4 regions of the Sporosarcina sp. FSL W7-1283 genome follow, and region 1 is predicted to be linked to each of the others. Evidence: riboswitches for the same ligand, from Rfam matches in the RefSeq annotation. Region 1 holds a riboswitch; each other region holds the start of a gene.

Region 1 (4,939 bases):
TGGTATGCGTCTCCATAAACTGAAGGGTGCAGGAGCTGCGGGAGGTAGTGCAGGCGCTTTGCTGGCTTATTGCGGGGCGCGATTGGAAAGCGGGATTGAAGTAGTGTTGGAGGCCATTGAATTCGCAAAGCATATACAATCTGCTGATTTCATTTTGACGGGCGAGGGCAAGACGGATCGCCAGACGCTGGATGGCAAGGCATTGCTGGGAGTTGCGAAGTCAGCGAAAGTTTGCGGAGTTCCTGTCTTCGTCATTTCAGGGGCGATTGAAAAAGGTACGTGCGGGGAATTGAGTGAGTGGTTCTCTGAACTGCGTGCTTTAGACGACGGCAGCAAGACGCTGGTTGAGTTGATGGCGAATGCATCCGGGCTGCTCTGCAGGGAGACTGCCCATTTGATGTCAGAAATAAAAAACAGCGATTTATTCTTGTGATATAGTATACTGATAAAATCCGGTTTCGTCAGTGCGAGATTATTTGCTTTGCGATGCGTATTCGGATAGTTAGCAGGGTATAGATAAACAAGGAGGTGGTCAGATGTTTCAAAATGCTTTGGACTGGCTGGTAGGACCGGCGAATAACTTTATTTGGACGTATATCTTAATAGGACTTTTACTCGCAGCTGGGGTATATTTTACGATTCGCACGAAATTTGTACAAGTGCGTTTGTTCCGTGAAATGTTTCGTTTGATCGTGGAAAAGAAGGAAGGGAATGACGGAGTTTCACCTTTCCAGGCGTTCACCATCAGTGCGGCTTCGCGTGTCGGGACTGGTAACGTGGCAGGGGTCGCCCTTGCAATTGGAATTGGTGGACCCGGCGCGGTGTTTTGGATGTGGATTATTGCGATCATTGGAATGGCGACCGCATTCATCGAGAGTACGCTCGCGCAAGTGTATAAAGTAAAAGATGGTGAGACGTTCCGCGGTGGACCAGCGTATTATATGCAGAAAGCGCTCGGAAAGCGGAATCTAGGAATCGCTTTTGCTATTTTGTTGACACTATGTTTCGGTTTCATTTTCAACGCAGTACAATCCAATACGATCAGCCAATCCTTCATGAATGTTTTCGGTATTCCAGATTGGGGTGTCGGTCTCGGATTGGTAGTACTTACAGCCATCATCATCTTCGGCGGTGTCCAGCGCATTGTCAAAGTGACGCAGACGATTGTTCCCGTGATGGCAGTATTCTACATTCTGGTTGCGTTGTTTATCGTTGTCATGAATATTACGCAGGTTCCTGCCATGTTCATGTTGATTGTTGAACATGCATTTGGCATCAAGGAAATTGCGGGCGGTGGAATTGGGATGGCGATCATGCAAGGGGTTCGCCGAGGACTATTCTCCAATGAAGCCGGTATGGGTAGTGTGCCGAATGCTGCTGCGACAGCCAATGTTTCGCACCCGGCAAAACAAGGGCTCGTACAGAGTCTTGGTGTATTTTTCGATACGATTATAATTTGTTCGGCTACGGCATTCATCATCTTGCTTGGCGGACTATATCAGTCTGGTGAAACGGATGGAATTTTGCTGACGCAGGCATCGATGGCAGTGCATGTCGGGGCATGGGCTCCGTATTTCATTGCGGTCGCGATCATGTTCTTCGCATTCAGTTCTGTCATCGGTAATTATTATTACGGTGAGACGAATATCGAGTTCATTAATGCAAATAAAGGATGGAAATTACTATATCAGATCTTAGTTCTCGTTATGGTATTCTTCGGCGCGGTAGCAAAAGTACAAATCGTATGGGATATGGCCGATCTCTTCATGGGTGTAATGGCAATTCTGAATCTGATCGTCATCCTACTTCTCGGAAAAGTGGCTTTTCAAGTCCTCGACGACTTCACTGCTCAAAGACGCCAAGGGAAAAATCCAGTATTCAAAGCCGAAAGCATTCCTGGCCTAAAAGGCGCGGAATGTTGGGAGGAAACCCCTACGGATCCAGAAGATCGATTGCGTGGGTGAGTTCCGCTGAAACAATAAAGTCGTAGTTCAGAAGTCCAATTCTGAACTGCGAACTTTTTTAGTTCTTTACAGTTTACACACAACATGTTAGGGTATAACTTGTACATAAGACACTATATATAGTATTTTGATGAATCGGTACCTATAACGGTTTAAAAGGGAATCCGCTAAAAACGGAGCTGCCCCCGCAACTGATGGTATTGACGACTGTCCGTAATTATCCACTGCCTTAGGCGGGAAGGATGGACAGAAGAGAGACATGCCAGCCAGGAGACCTGCCATTCATCATGCGATACATTCTTCGGGGTTGGAGAGTGGAAGCGAAACGCAGAGGTTCTTGTTTGCCTGTCGTTTTCCGCTTACTACCATCCGTCACATGATGACTCCCGATTGATCGGGAGTCTTTTTTTGTTTTTTATTATTTTTGAGGGAGCGGATATTATGGCTATTATTCATGAAACAATCGGTCTTGATTTATTGATGGAAAATCTACAGGAAGAGTTCGGGGAACAGGAAGTTGAGCCATTAGTCGAAGCGAGCCGGCGTTATCAAGAGCTGCATCCGGAAAGTTCAGCAACGGATTGGACGAATGCGATGGTCTTGGAATCACTGAGCAGAATCGATGAAGCGAATACCTACTGGACGTTCGTAGCCGCGCGGATTTATCTATATGATGTGTATGCCAAGCAAAAAGCGCTGCGTGGCGCAGATGTTTATACCGACTTTGCGAAAAATGTAGAACGCTTGGTGGAGCAAGGACTCTATACGCCGATGTTGACGGAGAAGTACAGCCGTGAAGAACTCGACGAAATCGGCCGTTTACTGGAGCCGACCCGCGACCTTTTATTTACTTATATCGGATTAAAAACATTGGTGGATCGCTATGTCACAGTGAACTTCTCCAAGCAAACGGTAGAGCTGCCGCAAGAACGCTGGCTCGTCATCGCGATGACATTGATGCAGGATGAAACGGAAGAGCGCATCCATAAAATTGGGGAAGCATACTGGGCGATGAGCAATCTTTACATGACGGTTGCAACTCCGACTCTGTCGAATGCAGGGAAGATGCACGGTCAGTTATCGAGCTGTTTCATCGACACAGTGGATGACTCCTTGCAGGGCATTTACAACAGCAATACGGATATTGCGAACTTATCGAAATTCGGCGGCGGGATTGGCGTCTATATGGGGAAAGTCCGTTCACGCGGTGCATCTATCCGAGGATTTGAAGGTGCTTCAAGCGGTGTGCTGCCATGGATCAAGCAGTTGAATAACACGGCAGTCAGCGTCGATCAGCTCGGTCAAAGACAGGGTGCGGTAGCGGTGTACTTGGATGTGTGGCATAAAGATATCTTTACATTCCTCGATTTGAAGCTGAATAACGGTGACGATCGTTTGCGTGCACATGATATTTTCACAGGCGTTTGCTTGCCGGATCTGTTCATGGAGAAAGTGGAATCGCGCGAAAACTGGCATTTATTCGACCCGCATGAAGTACGGACGAAGATGGGCTATTCATTGGAAGACTTTTATGATGAGACAAAAGGAGCCGGCTCGTTCCGTGAGAAGTATGAGGAATGTGTCAATAATCCGGAGTTATCACGCGAAACGGTATCTGCGATTGAAATCATGAAACGTGTATTGCGCAGCCAACTGGAAACAGGCACACCATTCATGTTTTACCGCGATGAAGTGAACCGGATGAACCCGAATAAACATGAGGGAATTATTTATTCTAGTAATTTGTGTACAGAAATTTTGCAAAATATGTCGGCTACCACATTCGAATCGGTTTCATTGGAAGACGATATGGTCGTTACACGCAAAAAGCCGGGCGATTTCGTTGTTTGTAATCTATCTTCCATTAACTTAGGAAAAGCGGTGATGGCGGACGTGCTCGATCGCCTGATTACGATCCAAGTGCGAATGCTCGATAATGTCATCGATCAAAATAAAATTCCGGTGGTACAGGCACAACGTACGAATGCGCGTTACCGTGGTATCGGACTTGGTACATTTGGCTGGCATCATTTATTGGCATTGAAAAATATGCAGTGGGAATCCGACGAGGCTGTGGAGTATGCAGATGAACTTTACGAAAAAATTGCATATCTGACGATCAAAGCGTCGATGGAACTGTCGAAGGAAAAAGGCGCATATCCATTGTTTGAAGGCTCCGATTGGCAGACAGGGGGGTACTTCGAGCAACGCGAATACGACTCGAACAAATGGCGGGAGCTACGTATGGACGTAGCAATCAACGGAATGCGCAATGGCTATTTGATGGCTGTCGCGCCGAATAGTTCTACATCTGTTATAGCGGGCTCTACTGCTTCGATCGACCCGGTTTTCAAGCCGTTCTATCACGAAGAGAAAAAAGACTATAAATTGCCGGTCATCGCACCCGATTTGGACCATAACACGTATGATATCTACCGCCGTTCCGCGTATATCGTCGATCAGCGCTGGTCAATTAAACAAAACGCCGCACGCCAGCAACATATCGATCAGTCGATTTCATTCAATATTTACGTACCGAATTCCATTCGGGCATCTGTCCTGCTTGATTTGCACATGCAAGCATGGAAATCCGGTATGAAAACAACGTATTATATGCGCTCAACAGCTTCTGAAATCGAGGAGTGCGAGTGGTGTCATTCCTGATTGCGTACACTTCCTGGAGCGGCAATACGGAGGAAGTGGCGGAGTTGATAGCGGATAAGATAAGCCGTGAAGGAATCGAAGTCGACACCCATCGGATAGGCATCGGGGTCCTTCCGGATGTAAATAAATATGAAGCATTCTGCATTGGTTCCTTTACATGGGAAAAAGGTTCAACGCCGGATGAAGTGAAGGACTTTGTGGCGGCTATCGGCTTCAAGCCAGTGCCTGTCTACGTCTTCGGCACAGGGGATACGCAATTTGGTGGAGATGAGTTGTTTTGCAAAGCGGCAGAAAAGTTAGCGCGCTTCTAT
Region 2 (4,939 bases), 120 kb from region 1:
AAGAACATCGTCGCAGCTGCCCCGACCATACTGAAGACGGGTAAGGTAAAGGCGCCTAAGAACGGCAGGGAGATACCAAAAAAGAGTGTAATCACAGCGCCTACAGAGGCACCGGATGACACTCCGAGGGTGTATGGATCTGCTAATGGATTTTTCAACAATCCTTGGAAAGCAGCGCCTGAAATTGCAAGAGATGCGCCGACAATTCCAGCCAGCAGCACACGCGGCATGCGGATTTTCCAAAGAATATTGCTCGCAGTTGCATCTGCATCGTTCCATAGCGTCTCAATCGGTATCTTCACTGTGCCGATCGATACACCGAGCCAAATTGCCACAAGTAGCGTGGCAATTGACACAGTATAGGCGATAGCCGTTTTACTCACCAAACACCTCTGGATAGATCGCTTTTGCATAAGCTTCCAATCCGTCCGCTAAACGCGGACCTGTCCGGCTTGTGATATTTTCATCCACTTGAATGACTTGATCTTCTTTCACTGCAGTGACCGTATCGAAACCGTCACGCTTCTTAATGTTTTCAACAACATCCGGCACATAGCTGTAGGACACAAGAATGACGTCCGGACTTTCATCGACGATCGTTTCAGGACTGATCATCACCCATCCTTCTTCTGTGATGATGTTTTCTGCATTGATTATGTCCAAGAACTGCTGCGGGAATGTGTTTTTACCAGGCGCATAAATTTCTGGTGCATCTGAGTTTTCCACTAACACCGTTTTCTTGTCTGTGATATCCGCTGCTTTCGCTTTGATATCTTCAACCTTTGCTTTCATATCTTCTACGATCTTATTAGCTTCCTCATTTTTATCCATGATTTCGCCGAAGATTTTAATCGTTTCATATGTTTCTTCGAATGTTTCTGCAGTCGGTATAACGACTACCTGGATGCCCGCGTCGCGAATTTGGTTCAAGCCTTCTTCACCAGAGCCTAACATCATATCATGCGCGAAAACGACATCTGGTTTCAATGAAATAACTTTTTCCACGTTGACGTTATAATCTCCGACTTTATCGAGATCTTTCACTTCTTCTGGAAAATCATCGTTTTCCGTGACAGCGATCACTTTATCACCTGCATCGATGCCAAATAAAATTTCTGTATTGCTTGGAATTAACGAGATGACAGTTTCCGGAGCTTTTTCAAATGTGATATCTTCTCCGACTGCATCATTGATTGTATATGGATAGCTGGAAGAATTTCCTCCTGCTTGTTCTTCCTGTTCCGTTTCTGCTGGTTGATCAGAATCGACTGGTGTTTCTTCTTTCTTGCTGTCGTTACCGCATGCTGCAAGCACAAGGACTGCCAGCATCGCTGTCAGCAACAGCTGCCAAAACTTCTTCATGTGATTTCCTCCCTTTGCGTTCATTACTTATTACGTAGTCTGCCGCAGACATAAAAAAAATCCTTCGGTCATTTCGAAGGATTGGACAGGATGAAATCTATGTCAGATTACCACCACTGTGCCTATCCTCGTAGGCTGCTGCGGAACTTCATTTCCTAAAAGGCAGGTACCTGGCTTGTGCATGGAGCACGTACAGTGGCGGGACCGCATCGGCTTTTACCGATTTCCCTTTTCATCTCTATTTGACTTAGAGAACCTTTTGGAATTATGTAATTTGTAATCGTGCTCTATTATACTATAAAACGGACTGTTGTACAGCCGGAGTGCGTGTTTGTGTCCGGGGATTCGAGCTTCAGGCGGGACGCTTTCTTACCTCCAATCAAGCGTTTTATTAAAATAAATACTGAAAAAGTAGGAATCACTATCCGAATGGGACTTAAAATAACCCACAGTACGTACACCGGGATCTACGCTCCAGACGGTACGCTTTCCGGAGGGCGTGGCTTGAGCCTCCTCGTCCGCTGCGCTACCTGCGGGGTCTCAAGGCGCACGCTGATCCTCCCGGAGTCGACCGTCTTACGCTCCAATCCCTAAATAAATAGAGGTGATATAAAGTGAAACCATTGTATGTAACGAGTAAATAAGTATCGCCCATTGAACTAACTTATAAAAAAGAATTCCTAACGCTATACATTCACCTCTAGAAGGTATCAATTCTAAGCCACTTTCATTAACCTCTTTACCTCATAAACAAACTAGAAAGACAGAGGACCGAACCAAAGTGTATGCGAACCGAGCCACCCCTCACATTAACCGTGCCAAACATGGTGCAAACCGGACATTTCCTACACTACGACAAATGTCTAAAAAGTAAAACGGACTTCCTCGGTACTTTCATTGAATGAAAGAGAGTTCCTAGAAAACGAATCAGCATCAGAGCGGAAATAAAAAACAAGCAAGAGTTGTCGATAACTCTTGCTTGGCTTGTTTAATTTGAATCCGGAATTACATCCGTTCAGGTGCTTCTACGCCGACTAGTTTCAATGCATTGGCAATCGTAATGCTTGTTGCAGTCACCAAGGCGAGTCGCGCTTCGGATAGTTCTTTGTTTTCAGGGTCAAGCACTTTATTGGCGTTGTAGAAGCTATGGAATGCAGCAGCGAGTTCTTGGATATACGTCGTTATTCGGTGCGGTGCGCGCAGGCGTGCGGCGTCGCTGACGAGTTTCGGGAAGTCGCCGATTTTTTTCAACAGTTCTAGTTCTTTTTCGTCTTGCAATTGAGTGACGTTGTCTGTTGAAGCTTGTAAGTTTTGCTCTTTTGCTTGACGCAAAATCGAACAGATCCGGGCATGCGCGTATTGTGCATAGTAAACCGGGTTTTCATTGGATTTGGAAACTGCCAGGTCAAGGTCGAAGTCCATTTGGGCATCGCCTGAACGCATAGCGAAGAAATAACGTACGGCATCAAGTCCTACTTCTTCGACTAGTTCACGCAGCGTGACGGCTTTCCCTGTCCGCTTGCTCATCTTGAACTTTTCACCGTCTTTGTATAGCTGAACCATTTGCGCTACTTCCACTTCTAGCGTGTCGCGATCGTAACCCAGTGCTTGGATTGCTGCTTTCATACGCGGGATATAGCCGTGGTGGTCCGCTCCCCAAATATTGATGAGCTTATCGAATCCGCGACGCAGTTTATCTTCGTGGTACGCGATGTCCGGCGTCAAATATGTGAATGAACCGTCCTGTTTTATCAGCACGCGGTCTTTGTCATCACCAAATGTCGTGGAACGGAACCAAGTTGCTCCCTCTTCTTCATAGACATGGCCATTTTCACGCAGCTTATTCAGCGCTACTTCAATTTTACCGTTGTTATATAACGATGTTTCAGAGAACCAGTTGTCGAAATGAACTCGGAAATCAGCCAAGTCCTTCTTCAATTTATCCAATTCAATTTGAAGACCGTGCTCACGGAAAAATGCCAGGCGTTCTTCTTCCGGCATTTGTACATAACGGTCGCCGTGTTCCTCCGCCAACCCCTTTGCAATCTCAATGATATCAGGTCCGCGGTAGCCATCTTCTGGCATCTCTTTATCCAAACCGAGCGCTTCGAAGTAACGGACATCAATGGACAATGCCAGGTTATTGATTTGATTTCCTGCATCATTAATATAATATTCACGCGAAACATCATAACCCGCTGCGTCAAGAATATTACAAAGTGAATCGCCTAATGAAGCTCCACGTGCATGTCCAAGGTGCAAATCACCTGTCGGGTTCGCAGAGACGAATTCCACTTGGACTTTCTGCTGCTTACCGCTTTCGGAATGACCATATGCTTCACCTTGATCAAGCACCGATTTGACAACATCTGCGAGACTGTCAGCTTTTAGACGGATATTGAGGAAACCAGGACCTGCAATTTCGATCGTTTGGATTGCCGTGTTAGACGTGTCCAATTGCTCTAAAATCGCCTCTGCAATTGCGCGCGGCGGTTTTTTTGCAAGTTTCGTAAGCTGCATCGCGATATTCGCTGCGTAATCCCCGTTCTCCTTATTTTTCGGTGACTCCAGTTTAATTTCTGGCATCTCTGACTGTTCAACGAGCCCTGTCTTCTCAACCGCCTGCTGCAATGCCTCTTTAATTTCGTGCTGAATTTGTTCCACTGCGTTCATTTCGTTACCTCCGAATAGGTTATTGTCAATTGATATTTCCCTAATAAATTTCCTTCTGCATGCAAATCATAGGTTACTGAAAAAATCCCTGGTGTCCACTGAAGTTTTTTCGTTTCGACCAACAAATCCATGATGGCTGGGCCGTTTCCATATGTACCAAACCTCGCATCATCCGTTCGGAACGGCAATCTCATCTGAACGCCGCCTTTTCGCATGATAAACGCGTCTTCCGCATGAAGCTTCACTGTCGTACGGACAGACGGCATACCTTCTGTCTGTTCTTCAAACAATAGATAGGCCTGTCCTTTTTTTTCAATGATTTGTCCTGTCGCCTGCATTTCATGTGTTTCCGCCGGCTGTCCCGGATGCTGAATTTTAGAACGGAGCTGGACAAGCACCGCTTTTTGCTGTTTTGGCGCTTCCATTCGTTCACCGCCTTATGTAGATAGATTTACTCATTATACACTTCTTTCACTGCCACTTTCAATGTTACCGAATCCAAACTTTTTTGCAGGCGCCGTTTAATCCAAACCAATCCTTCCCATACTAGCAAAAGATACTGAATGGAACGGGATGGGATGTTCAATGAAACGTACCGACTATAAAAAAACGACGAATCGGAAAAAGTATAGAAAGCGTATTTTTTCGATTTCCATAACATTGATTACGGCTGCGGTCACAGTGATGATCGCGTTGAGACTCTACGCTCAAATACTTGGGGCTCCGTCACTGAGCGTTCCGAAGGCTTCGCTATTTTTGGATCAAAATGGTCATCAGATCGGAGATCACTTTTCACAGCAGCGCCGTTACTGGATAAAATTAGACGATGTTTCCCCTTTTTTAGCAGACGCCTTCATCGCGACGGAAGATCGGCAATTTTATGAGCATAATGGTTTTGATTACT
Region 3 (4,939 bases), 3.3 Mb from region 1:
GACAATGTGTTCTTATGGATATGCAAACGCTGTGCTGTATTTTGCATAGATTGATTCTCTGAAAACCAGATTTTCAAATTGTTCATCAGCTCTTCTTCTTTAATAAGTGGAGCTACCGTGCGGCCCAAAAAATCCGCACGCACGGCTTCTGGGATGCTTTGCAAAATAATTTCGAGACGCAGCTCATGTTCGAAGACAATCTCGCCCGATTTTTTTGAGGCATTGACTGCACGTTCTGCTTGTGCGAATGATTTGGCTAAGTCAAAATAATGTGTTGGCGCACCGATCCCTGCAACAACTTGTATTTTTTTGCGTCGTTTCATATGAAGCAATAAGAACTTCAATTCATGCTCAAGCGTCTCTTGATTCATTTCTGGAAGCAACAACAAGATTTTATTCTGTGCCCAGCGGATCATTTTCATGGAATCATGGATATTCTGAATGGACGCAAATGTTTCCATTTCCTCAACCGAAAACTGCTCTAGTAAATCGACCACTTCCAGAACCGCTACCTGCCGATAAAGCGTAACGTCAATTCCAAGCAGTGTACCTCTTTCCATAAACCGTTCATCTTTTCTCGTACCCGTCAGCCAATCAAATACGAAAAACTCCATGTCCCGTACTTTTTCATCTTTCTGCTTTCGTTTCAATGAATCTTGGATAAATAGTTCTGCCACCCGTAAGATCAACTGTGCTTGCGGACGGATCATCTTAGGTTCGCCTGTGATACCAAGCGCGGCAATCGGCTCACCTTCAATGAGGATTGGCAGCACAATACCTTTACGTACACCACGCAACCGTTCTACTTCCTCATCTGCCATATAGAGCATTTCCTTTTGGCGAATGCATAGTAATGCGCCTTCATGGAACTGATTGAGCCGTGTAACGTCCGTGCTGGCCTGAATGAAGCCTCTCCGATCCGTTAAAATCACTTCTTGCTGTATTAAATTCGAAAATTCCTTCACCATTTCCTGCCCTAGTGTATCAAACTGGAACATCTACCTCACCTCGGATGAAAACTGCTAGTTATCTTAACTTTACGCCAGTTCAGTCTTCATCTCAATAGGCGGGACCATTACTTTATATGAACTTCTTTGATTCCGCAGTTCCACGCTTTCATGAGCAACTGCAAAAGTTCTGCCGTTTCTATGAAAGCAGACTTCTCCAATGTGATTGAGCCGCCGACATCCGTGTGGTTCTGTTGCACCGCAAGCCGGTTAATCATCGACAATTGTTGGTGCTTTGTTAAGGAATATCCAGACAAATTTTCAGTATCTGACGCCTTCCGTAAGCAGCCGTTCCGGATTCCGTTCCCTGCAATTTCATTCCTTATTTTTTGCCACTCTTCTGTTGTATAACTACGCTGTTCAAAGTAGCTTCCACTCTGCCAATCTGAGCCTTCAAATTGAAGATACGGACCTTTTTCCTTCGCCAGTTGCAATGAAGTTTTTATCACATGTAGATTAATTTCTTCAGATAGTTCTTCAATGAATGACACTGCCTGTTCCGAATGTAAGCTAATTCGTTGATCTGCAAGCGCTTCTTCCCATCCGGCTGCTTCAATTTGCAGATCTCGTCTATTGTCTTCTCGTTCCCATACATCCAAAATGCCATTAAGCAAACGGACATGAATTCCACAAACACGAGCCAAGACGTTTCTCCGTAGCACTTTCGACAGCTGGATATGCGAATGCAATCCTTTTGTTCCACGCTGAAAGTCATCGTCAAAATGGAAAACGATGCCGTCACTAGCTAACAGTTGCTTCATCAGTCCGATAGCGGAAAGCCTTTTGTGCGTGATGGATGGGTTCGCAACGGCCCGACGGAACGACTCACTGCCGACGTCCTGCAGAGAACCATTCATCACGCGACGTACTTCCTCCATATCAAATACGAGCCAAGATCCACATGCCTTCACCTGTTCCATAAATATAGTAGGTATACGGATGTGCTTTTCCTTCACTTGACTGGCCAAAAATGATGGAATCCGTGAATCCAAGAGGTTCATTGAATGAAGACGACGTACAGGTTGCCCTGGATAGAATGTCTTGCCGAAAAACGCCATGATATCATCCGGTAACGTCACATACCCCATACTCAAGACCCAATAGGCTTCTCGTACTTTTTGCAACCGTTGCACAGTTTCATCCCGCATGGCTGCCATCGCAATAAGCATCAGCCGTTCTTGCGGCAGTCCCAGTCTTCGATCATAATGATTGCAAGTGACAAATTCTTTCATATACTGAAGAAGCTGTTTAGCGGATAGCAATTGATCTCGCTCCGGCATAATTTGCAATCCTAGCCATTTGATTTCATTGGATGAATAGTGATTGATCCAGCTTCCATATAAACCGTCACTCACCAGCTTCCGCACTACTTGATGAAATCCTTGGTATGCTGGCTTTTTGTGCAATTGTTCCGCTTGTCTATACAAAACTTCGAGCAACGCACGTTCATGTGTACGTTCGTCTGATTGTTCGAGAACTCTCATTTCGCCGTCTCCTTTCCTATACAACAAAAAAACAATCATCCTGGCTCTTCGGCAGGATGATTGTAATAGTTGTGATTGAGGAAACAAAAATAGGCAGCTCTAAAGAACTTCATGCAAATCGCATGAACCGCAGAGACCCTTTTGCCCCCACCTCTCAACCCCCGAAGAAAGTGTTGCTTTGACGATGTCTGGCAGGTCTCCTGGCTTCACTTCATCCTTCCGCCAAGCCTTCCCATGTCTCCATAGTGGCTTTTCTCAGCGGTCGTCCGTGTGTACAGTTGCGGGGACAGCTCCGATTTTCGGATTCCCTTTTACACCTTGATAGGTACCAACGCATCGTGCAAACTCATTTAGTATTTTATTTATTCTAGTTTACCATGAATAGTCGGAGAGGTGGTAGAAATAGTTGTTGCCTTACCTTTCGTTTAAGGAGTGTGATCATTTGGAGGCTGCATCACAATTGAGTTATTCATGACAAGCATGCGAAAAAGAAGTATAATATCTATGGTTGACTCGTATGTTTAAGAGAAAAAAATAATCTACTCGAAAGTGAGAATAGGAATGACATTCATCCAAAACATAATAAGCTTTATCTTACACATTGATGAACACTTGATTGAAATTATTCAAAACTTTGGAAATTGGTCCTATGTTATTCTATTTTTAATTGTGTTTGTTGAAACAGGTATTGTTATTTTTCCTTTTTTGCCGGGTGATTCACTTTTGTTTGCAGCTGGTGCTCTCGCTGCGATGGATGCATTTAATATTGTCCTATTAATCTTAGTATTCTTTGTAGCCGCAGTATTAGGGGATACAATAAATTATCATATCGGTAAAGCAGTAGGAACAGCAATCACTCAAAATAGACGGATGGGTAAATTTATTGACCAGAAAAAGATGAGAAAAGCTGAGGATTTCTTTAATAAGCATGGTGGTAAAACGATCGTCATTGCTCGTTTCATGCCATTTGTCCGTACGTTTATACCGTTTATTGCAGGCTCAAGTCGAATGAACTATCGATATTTCTTCGCTTACAATGTAATTGGTGCTGTACTATGGGTGGGACTATTTACAACAGTTGGTTACCTGTTTGGAAATATCCCGTTTGTTAAAAATAATTTCTCAACCATTATTCTGTCAGTAATTTTTCTCTCCGTTCTGCCAGTCTTCTATTCTTTTGCAAAGAGTCGTTTCCAAATACAAAAGAATTGAGCAATCGTTGAAGCAAGTTCTGTGTAAATAGTGCACACCAAAAATTGAACGATGGAGCAGTACAGATTGGTTCTAATAGAAAATGGTCGTTACTGATAATCGTGAATTTCTCTACTTCTTTATAACCATCTATACGACTCTTAACAACCGCTGCCTTAAGAAGGGTGGTTGTTGGAGTCTATTTTTTCCAATCGTCTTTTGGTTACCTACGGTGCGAAATAGTTACCTTAAATACCGAGTTATTTTTTCGCTGAATAACTCTAACGTATTAACATATTTTATTATACCGAACAATGATGCAGCAAGAACTTTTAAATTTCTATTACATATCAACAATTATTATATCTATACTTCGTTCTTCCCCTCTCTTTGGTAGAAGCAAATTTTACAACTTTCACATTCATTTCCACATTTGCTTTTTCCTTCTACTTGCTTCTCAGAATTTACTATTTTAGTATCTCTTACCCTCATTACCTGCTCTGCTTGTTTCGTACTTTCCACTTTCCTCACTCCTTATCCTAAATTTATAAATTAAATTTAACAGAATACCGGAGTGGTTTACCTAATGTTTTTTCACAATGTAGAATAGACAGAATATTTAATGTCTTTTAAGAGCGCATGACATTACTGTATTCTCTCCATTTGGAAATACAAATAACTTTTACAATAGACTTAGCAATAGAATTATCAAATTTCAATATATCCTAATTCCTTTGAAATCAATTGCGCTGTGTTCATAACGCTTTGGATCATCTGTGTGCGCTGAGTTCCTTGCATATAAGAGGATAACCCTACTAAATTCACGGCTGCTATTACTCCGCCAGAGTAAGAAAAAATAGGCGCAGCAATGCCGTACATGCCATCAGAGTTTTCACTGTCACTAATTGAATATCCTTTTGTGCGAATATCTGCTAGCTCTTTCTTTAAATTGCTTATATCTGTAATTGTATTTGGGCCATCATGTGCCAAGCCCTGAGCCACTGTTTCTTTTAAATAAGCGGGGTTATTTGCCAAGAGTACTTTCCCCGAACTCGTTGCATAAGATGGTTTTCTTGATCCTAAATACGTTTGGATAGAGGAAGCGTCATGGGAGGACACACGCAACACAAATACAACTGTCCCTTTATCAAACATCGCAATATGGGCAGTACCTTTATACTGGGATATGAGGTCTTTCACAAAAGGCATTGCCTTGTCGTAAACGTCTTGCTGGAACATTACATGATTATTCCATTC
Region 4 (4,939 bases), 3.1 Mb from region 1:
AATCACTACGATACTGACACTGACTACTTCTCCAATATCGATTACCGATGGATTGGAGACGCTACTGAATCCCTTCAAAAAGCTGAAGTTACCTGTGCATGAATTAGCTTTGATGATGTCAATCTCCTTGCGTTTCATTCCCACATTAATGGATGAGACAGATAAAATCTTAAAAGCCCAATTGGCAAGAGGGTCTGATTTGAGTACTGGCTCGATAAAAGAACGGGTGCAGGCAGTCATCCCATTGCTGGTACCATTGTTTGTCAGTGCGTTCAAACGTGCAGAGGATTTAGCGGTCGCTATGGAAGTGCGCGGTTATCGTGGAGGCGAAGGACGGACAAGATTTCGTCAGCTGTCCTGGCAAACGAGGGATACCGGTGTCCTGATTTCGTTTGTTATATTAGTGGCCGTGTTGGCTTGGGTAAGGAAGTGAATAGAATGAATCGGATGAAAGCAACGATTGCATATGACGGCACGAATTTTGCAGGCTATCAATCTCAGCCGAATATGCGAACAGTGCAATCCGAAATTGACAAAGCGTTAGTCAAGTTGCATAAAGATTCCTCGGTTTACTCTGTAGCAAGCGGACGAACTGATGCGGGCGTCCATGCGCTCGGGCAAGTCATTCATTTTGATACACCACTGGACTTAGCAGATCGTTGGAAGATGGCTCTAAATGTATTGTTGCCGAAAGATGTGCGGGTAGTTGAAGTAGAAGAAGTGGCTGTTGATTTTCACGCGCGTTATGGAGCGACAGGTAAGACCTATGTGTACAGATGGTCTTACAGTGAAGTGCAAAGTCCATTTGAACGGAATTTCGCAGTCCATTTAGGCAGATGGAATCCCAATGTAGAACGGATGCAAGAAGGAGCTCAGCATTTAATCGGGACTCACGATTTCACGAGCTTCTGTTCAGCGAAGACAGCTACAACAAACAAAGTCCGAACCATTCGGAAATTGTCGCTCGAGCGGCAAGGGGATCATCTTGTACTTGAAGTGGAAGGTGATGGGTTTCTTTACAATATGGTGCGTACAATTGCGGGTGTTTTGCTGGCGGTAGGCATTGGTTGGGACGAGCCTGAAGACGTCAAGAAAATACGTGACGCAAAAGATCGGAAAATGGCCGGCAAAACAGCGCCGGCACACGGTTTGTACCTTATGGAAGTGACCTATTGAGCTCATGGCAACTAATCCTGGCGTTTTCATAAAAACGCTTGACTTTAATTGGATTTCAGGTTAACATGATAAATGGTATTTCAATAACCCCACAATAAGCCCCGGAAAGTTTATTTGTGTTTAGGGATAGAGAAAACAACGGAACAGATTGATATTTTTAGGAGGATTACACTATGCGTACAACATTCATGGCTAAAGGTCACGAAGTAGAACGTAAATGGCTTGTTGTCGACGCTGAAGGACAAACGCTTGGACGTCTTGCTTCAGAAGTTGCATCACTTTTACGTGGTAAACATAAACCAACGTTCACACCACATGTTGATACAGGTGACCATGTCATCATCATCAATGCAGAGAAAATCGAATTAACAGGTAACAAATTGAAAGATAAAATTTACTACCGTCACTCAGGATATACAGGCAGCATCAAGCAGCGTACAGCTCTTGAAATGCGTACAAACTATCCTGTTAAAATGCTTGAACTTGCGATCAAAGGAATGCTTCCAAAAGGTCCTCTAGGTCGTCAAACAATCAAGAAACTACACGTATACGCTGGAGCAGAACATCAGCATGCAGCACAAAAACCAGAAGCATATGAGCTTCGCGGATAATTAAGAGGAGGAAACACACTTGGCACAAGTACAATATATCGGCACTGGCCGTCGTAAAAGTTCAGTAGCTCGTGTACGTCTAGTTCCCGGCGAAGGCAAAATCGTCGTTAACAATCGTGACGTAGAAGACTACGTACCATTCGAAACACTTCGTGAAATCATCAAACAACCATTAAATGTAACTGAAACACTTGGAAGCTACGATATCCATGTGAACGTTCACGGTGGTGGCTACACAGGTCAAGCAGGCGCAATCCGTCACGGCGTTGCACGTGCATTGCTTACTGTAGACCCTGATTTCCGTCCAGCACTTAAATCTGCAGGACTTCTAACGCGTGACCCACGTATGAAAGAACGTAAAAAATACGGTCTTCGTGGCGCTCGTCGTGCACCTCAGTTCTCAAAACGTTAATATTGGGTTCACTTCAATTTTTACGATCTCTTCCCGAGTTTTCAGGAAGAGATTTTTTCATTTTCGACGTCTACCTTCATAAATTGTCATTCTTCACCCAAGGCGTACCAAGCATCGGCAATGCCCAGCGGTCGAGTCCATACCAGCCGGCTACTTTCCATGCGAGTACGAGCCAAGTTGCGAGAATGAACAATAGGGGGTTCGTGCTAAGAGTACCTGCAAACAGAAAACTGACATTCATGAACGCACCGAAGAAAGCAGCAATTCCTGTCAACAATCCGAAGATCAAACCGAGACCAACAAGCATCTCCCCATAGGCAACTATGAAACCGAATACCTTGGCGTTCGGCAAGACGACATTTTCCAGAAATGATGCATACCAGTTGGTCACATCTCCGCCTTCAGTCGATTTTTTAAGAGCGCCGCTTACAAATCCATGGATGGCGACACCTGCATTTTCACCGGTCCATGCATCGCTCATTGCTTTTCCCCAGCCGGCCTTCAACCAAGCAAATCCGACATAAACCCGAATGACTAACCAAATAAGTCCGGAGCGAGAATCGTTGAATAAAAACTGTGAAATGGGGTTCTCTGGTATTAGGATTGCTTTATTTTCCTTCATAATAACCACCTCCAATGAACAGTTTACACTACAACTTAATGCCTATCCAAAAAGTTCACAACCTTGTAATTAAAGAGTGTGAATAGTTTACGAAATGTATAAATATGCTTGACTTTGATGGGATGATTCTAAAATATAACAAAGTTATCCTGTACGTATCCACCTTGCTCATGATAAGTTTTGTATAGGAATAGAAATTACAATTATCCAAAGCGTTTCCAGAATCTAGTTTATGGATTCATAAATAAATCTAAAGGAAGTTTGTAGATTTAGAGATTGTATGTTATATTTATGAAAATTAAATAAACTAATTTAAATAAGTGCTCACATAGTGAGGTAAAAGGGAAACTAGTGAAAGTCTAGTACAGCCCCCGCTACTGTAAAGCTGATGAAATTACAATACCACTGAGAAATCGGGAAGGTGTAAGAGTAAAATGAAGCTTGAGTCAGGAAACCTGCTTATTTAAACGACACATACTTTTCGGAGGGAGAAGTATAGGCGGGACAATAAAATTAATTGTTTTATGTTTCAGTATGATTTCTATTATACTTTCACATGCCTACATTCCTTTGAAAAGGAGTGTAGGCATTTTTTATTTGGAGGGAAACCATGAAAAAGGGAAAAATTTTCGTCGTTGGATTCGGTCCCGGAGCTACTGAACATATAACAGGACGAGCATTAGAGGCGCTGCAAGAAAGTAATTATATTATTGGTTATAAAACGTACGTAGAGTTGATTAAGCATTTAGTAACAGCGAAGTCCATTGTTAGTACAGGCATGACTGAAGAAGTGTCACGTGCACAAGATGCTGTTAAGAAAGCGGAGGCTGGCGGTATTGTTTCAGTGATCTCGAGCGGTGATTCAGGTGCATACGGTATGGCTGGATTAGTTTATGAAGTGCTGATTGAAAAAGGTTGGACTGAAGCAGAAGGAATTGAAGTGGAAATTGTGCCAGGTATTTCGGCGATCAATTCATGTGCGAGCTTACTGGGCGCACCTGTCATGCATGATGCTTGTACGATCAGTTTAAGTGACCATTTAACACCTTGGACTGTTATCGAAAAACGTATTGAAGCAGCGGGGATGGCGGATTTTGTAGTAGCTTTATACAATCCGAAAAGTGGACGTCGGACGCGTCAAATTGTAGAGGCACAAAGGATTTTACTGAAATATCGTTCCCCTGATACACCTGTAGGGCTAGTGAAAAGTGCTTATCGTGAAAATCAACATATTGTCCTGACAACATTAGCGGAAATGCTAGAGCATGATATCGGGATGTTGACTACTGTTATTATCGGTAACTCTTCGACTTTCTTTTATGATAATAAAATTATTACTCCGAGAGGATATCAACGTAAGTATACATTAGGGGAAGGTAAACAAAGTTTAAAACCGCACCAGCGTTTGAAAAAGGAGGCGGAACCATGGGCGCTTGATCAAGAAACTGGGGAGGCGCAGTCCGGTCATGAAGAAATTATAAGTAAGAAACCAGAGCACACACCAATGCCAAAACAGGCAGAAGTGGAACGGTCAGAACCAGCACCGGAACAAAAGGTTCAGTCATTGGATATGGCTTTAAAAGCACTATCTATGGTGACGAAAGAGGAAGTGGAAAACCCTTTTTTGGTGAGACAGCCGATTGAAGATATCTTTGAGTTTTCCGTTTCACCAGGCGTTGCCAACAAACTGATTACAGCAGAACAAATGCGTGTATTGGCTGAAGTCGTTGGTGAGAAAGGTACCTTGGAATATACTCCAAACCATCATTTTGTAGTAAAGGTTACGACAGATGACCCTGAAGCGATTGTTGAAAAGCTAGAACACATTAACTTGACTGTTATGCCGGCAGGGGAAGTCTTAAAAGTCAAAGCTTGTGATTTTTGCTATGGGGAAAAGGCGGATTCTATCCCATACGCGGAAGAAATCGCAGCGAAGTTTGAAGGGATGAAGCTTCCGAAGCAGTTGCATGTCGGATTCAATGGATGCGGGATGGCGTGTTATCGCCCGGTGTTCGATGATATCGGCATCGTTTATCGGAAGAAAAAATTCGATTTATTTATTGGAGCGAAGCCGGTTGGTCGTACTGCTCATGCGGCTCAGCCGGTTGCAGAGGGAAT

What was found. A riboswitch is a leader RNA that binds a small molecule or an ion and turns the genes downstream of it on or off. The one in region 1 is predicted to bind cobalamin.
Region 2: another riboswitch for cobalamin. It lies ahead of MKY93_RS02795 (ABC transporter substrate-binding protein); the one in region 1 lies ahead of MKY93_RS02220 (ribonucleoside-diphosphate reductase subunit alpha).
Region 3: another riboswitch for cobalamin. It lies ahead of MKY93_RS19640 (hypothetical protein); the one in region 1 lies ahead of MKY93_RS02220 (ribonucleoside-diphosphate reductase subunit alpha).
Region 4: another riboswitch for cobalamin. It lies ahead of cobJ (precorrin-3B C(17)-methyltransferase); the one in region 1 lies ahead of MKY93_RS02220 (ribonucleoside-diphosphate reductase subunit alpha).

Annotation. Positions count from the first base shown of each region.
Region 1 covers NZ_JBBOOL010000001.1:464,742-469,680, forward strand. The annotation lists gene MKY93_RS02210 (glycerate kinase) at 1-433, shown strand, start outside; gene MKY93_RS02215 (alanine/glycine:cation symporter family protein) at 537-1,964, shown strand; cobalamin riboswitch at 2,083-2,261, shown strand; gene MKY93_RS02220 (ribonucleoside-diphosphate reductase subunit alpha) at 2,406-4,628, shown strand; gene MKY93_RS02225 (flavodoxin) at 4,616-4,939, shown strand, end outside.
Region 2 covers NZ_JBBOOL010000001.1:579,747-584,685, reverse strand. The annotation lists gene MKY93_RS02800 (FecCD family ABC transporter permease) at 1-383, opposite strand, end outside; gene MKY93_RS02795 (ABC transporter substrate-binding protein) at 376-1,362, opposite strand; cobalamin riboswitch at 1,507-1,637, opposite strand; gene argS (arginine--tRNA ligase) at 2,368-4,035, opposite strand; gene MKY93_RS02785 (DUF1934 domain-containing protein) at 4,032-4,460, opposite strand; gene MKY93_RS02780 (transglycosylase domain-containing protein) at 4,621-4,939, shown strand, end outside.
Region 3 covers NZ_JBBOOL010000001.1:3,758,404-3,763,342, forward strand. The annotation lists gene MKY93_RS19635 (CdaR family transcriptional regulator) at 1-998, opposite strand, end outside; gene MKY93_RS19640 (hypothetical protein) at 1,076-2,491, opposite strand; cobalamin riboswitch at 2,665-2,840, opposite strand; gene MKY93_RS19645 (DedA family protein) at 3,053-3,703, shown strand; gene MKY93_RS19650 (IclR family transcriptional regulator) at 4,391-4,939, opposite strand, start outside.
Region 4 covers NZ_JBBOOL010000001.1:3,591,325-3,596,263, reverse strand. The annotation lists gene MKY93_RS18825 (energy-coupling factor transporter transmembrane component T family protein) at 1-433, shown strand, start outside; gene truA (tRNA pseudouridine(38-40) synthase TruA) at 439-1,176, shown strand; gene rplM (50S ribosomal protein L13) at 1,350-1,787, shown strand; gene rpsI (30S ribosomal protein S9) at 1,807-2,199, shown strand; gene MKY93_RS18805 (DoxX family protein) at 2,276-2,821, opposite strand; cobalamin riboswitch at 3,123-3,298, shown strand; gene cobJ (precorrin-3B C(17)-methyltransferase) at 3,432-4,939, shown strand, end outside.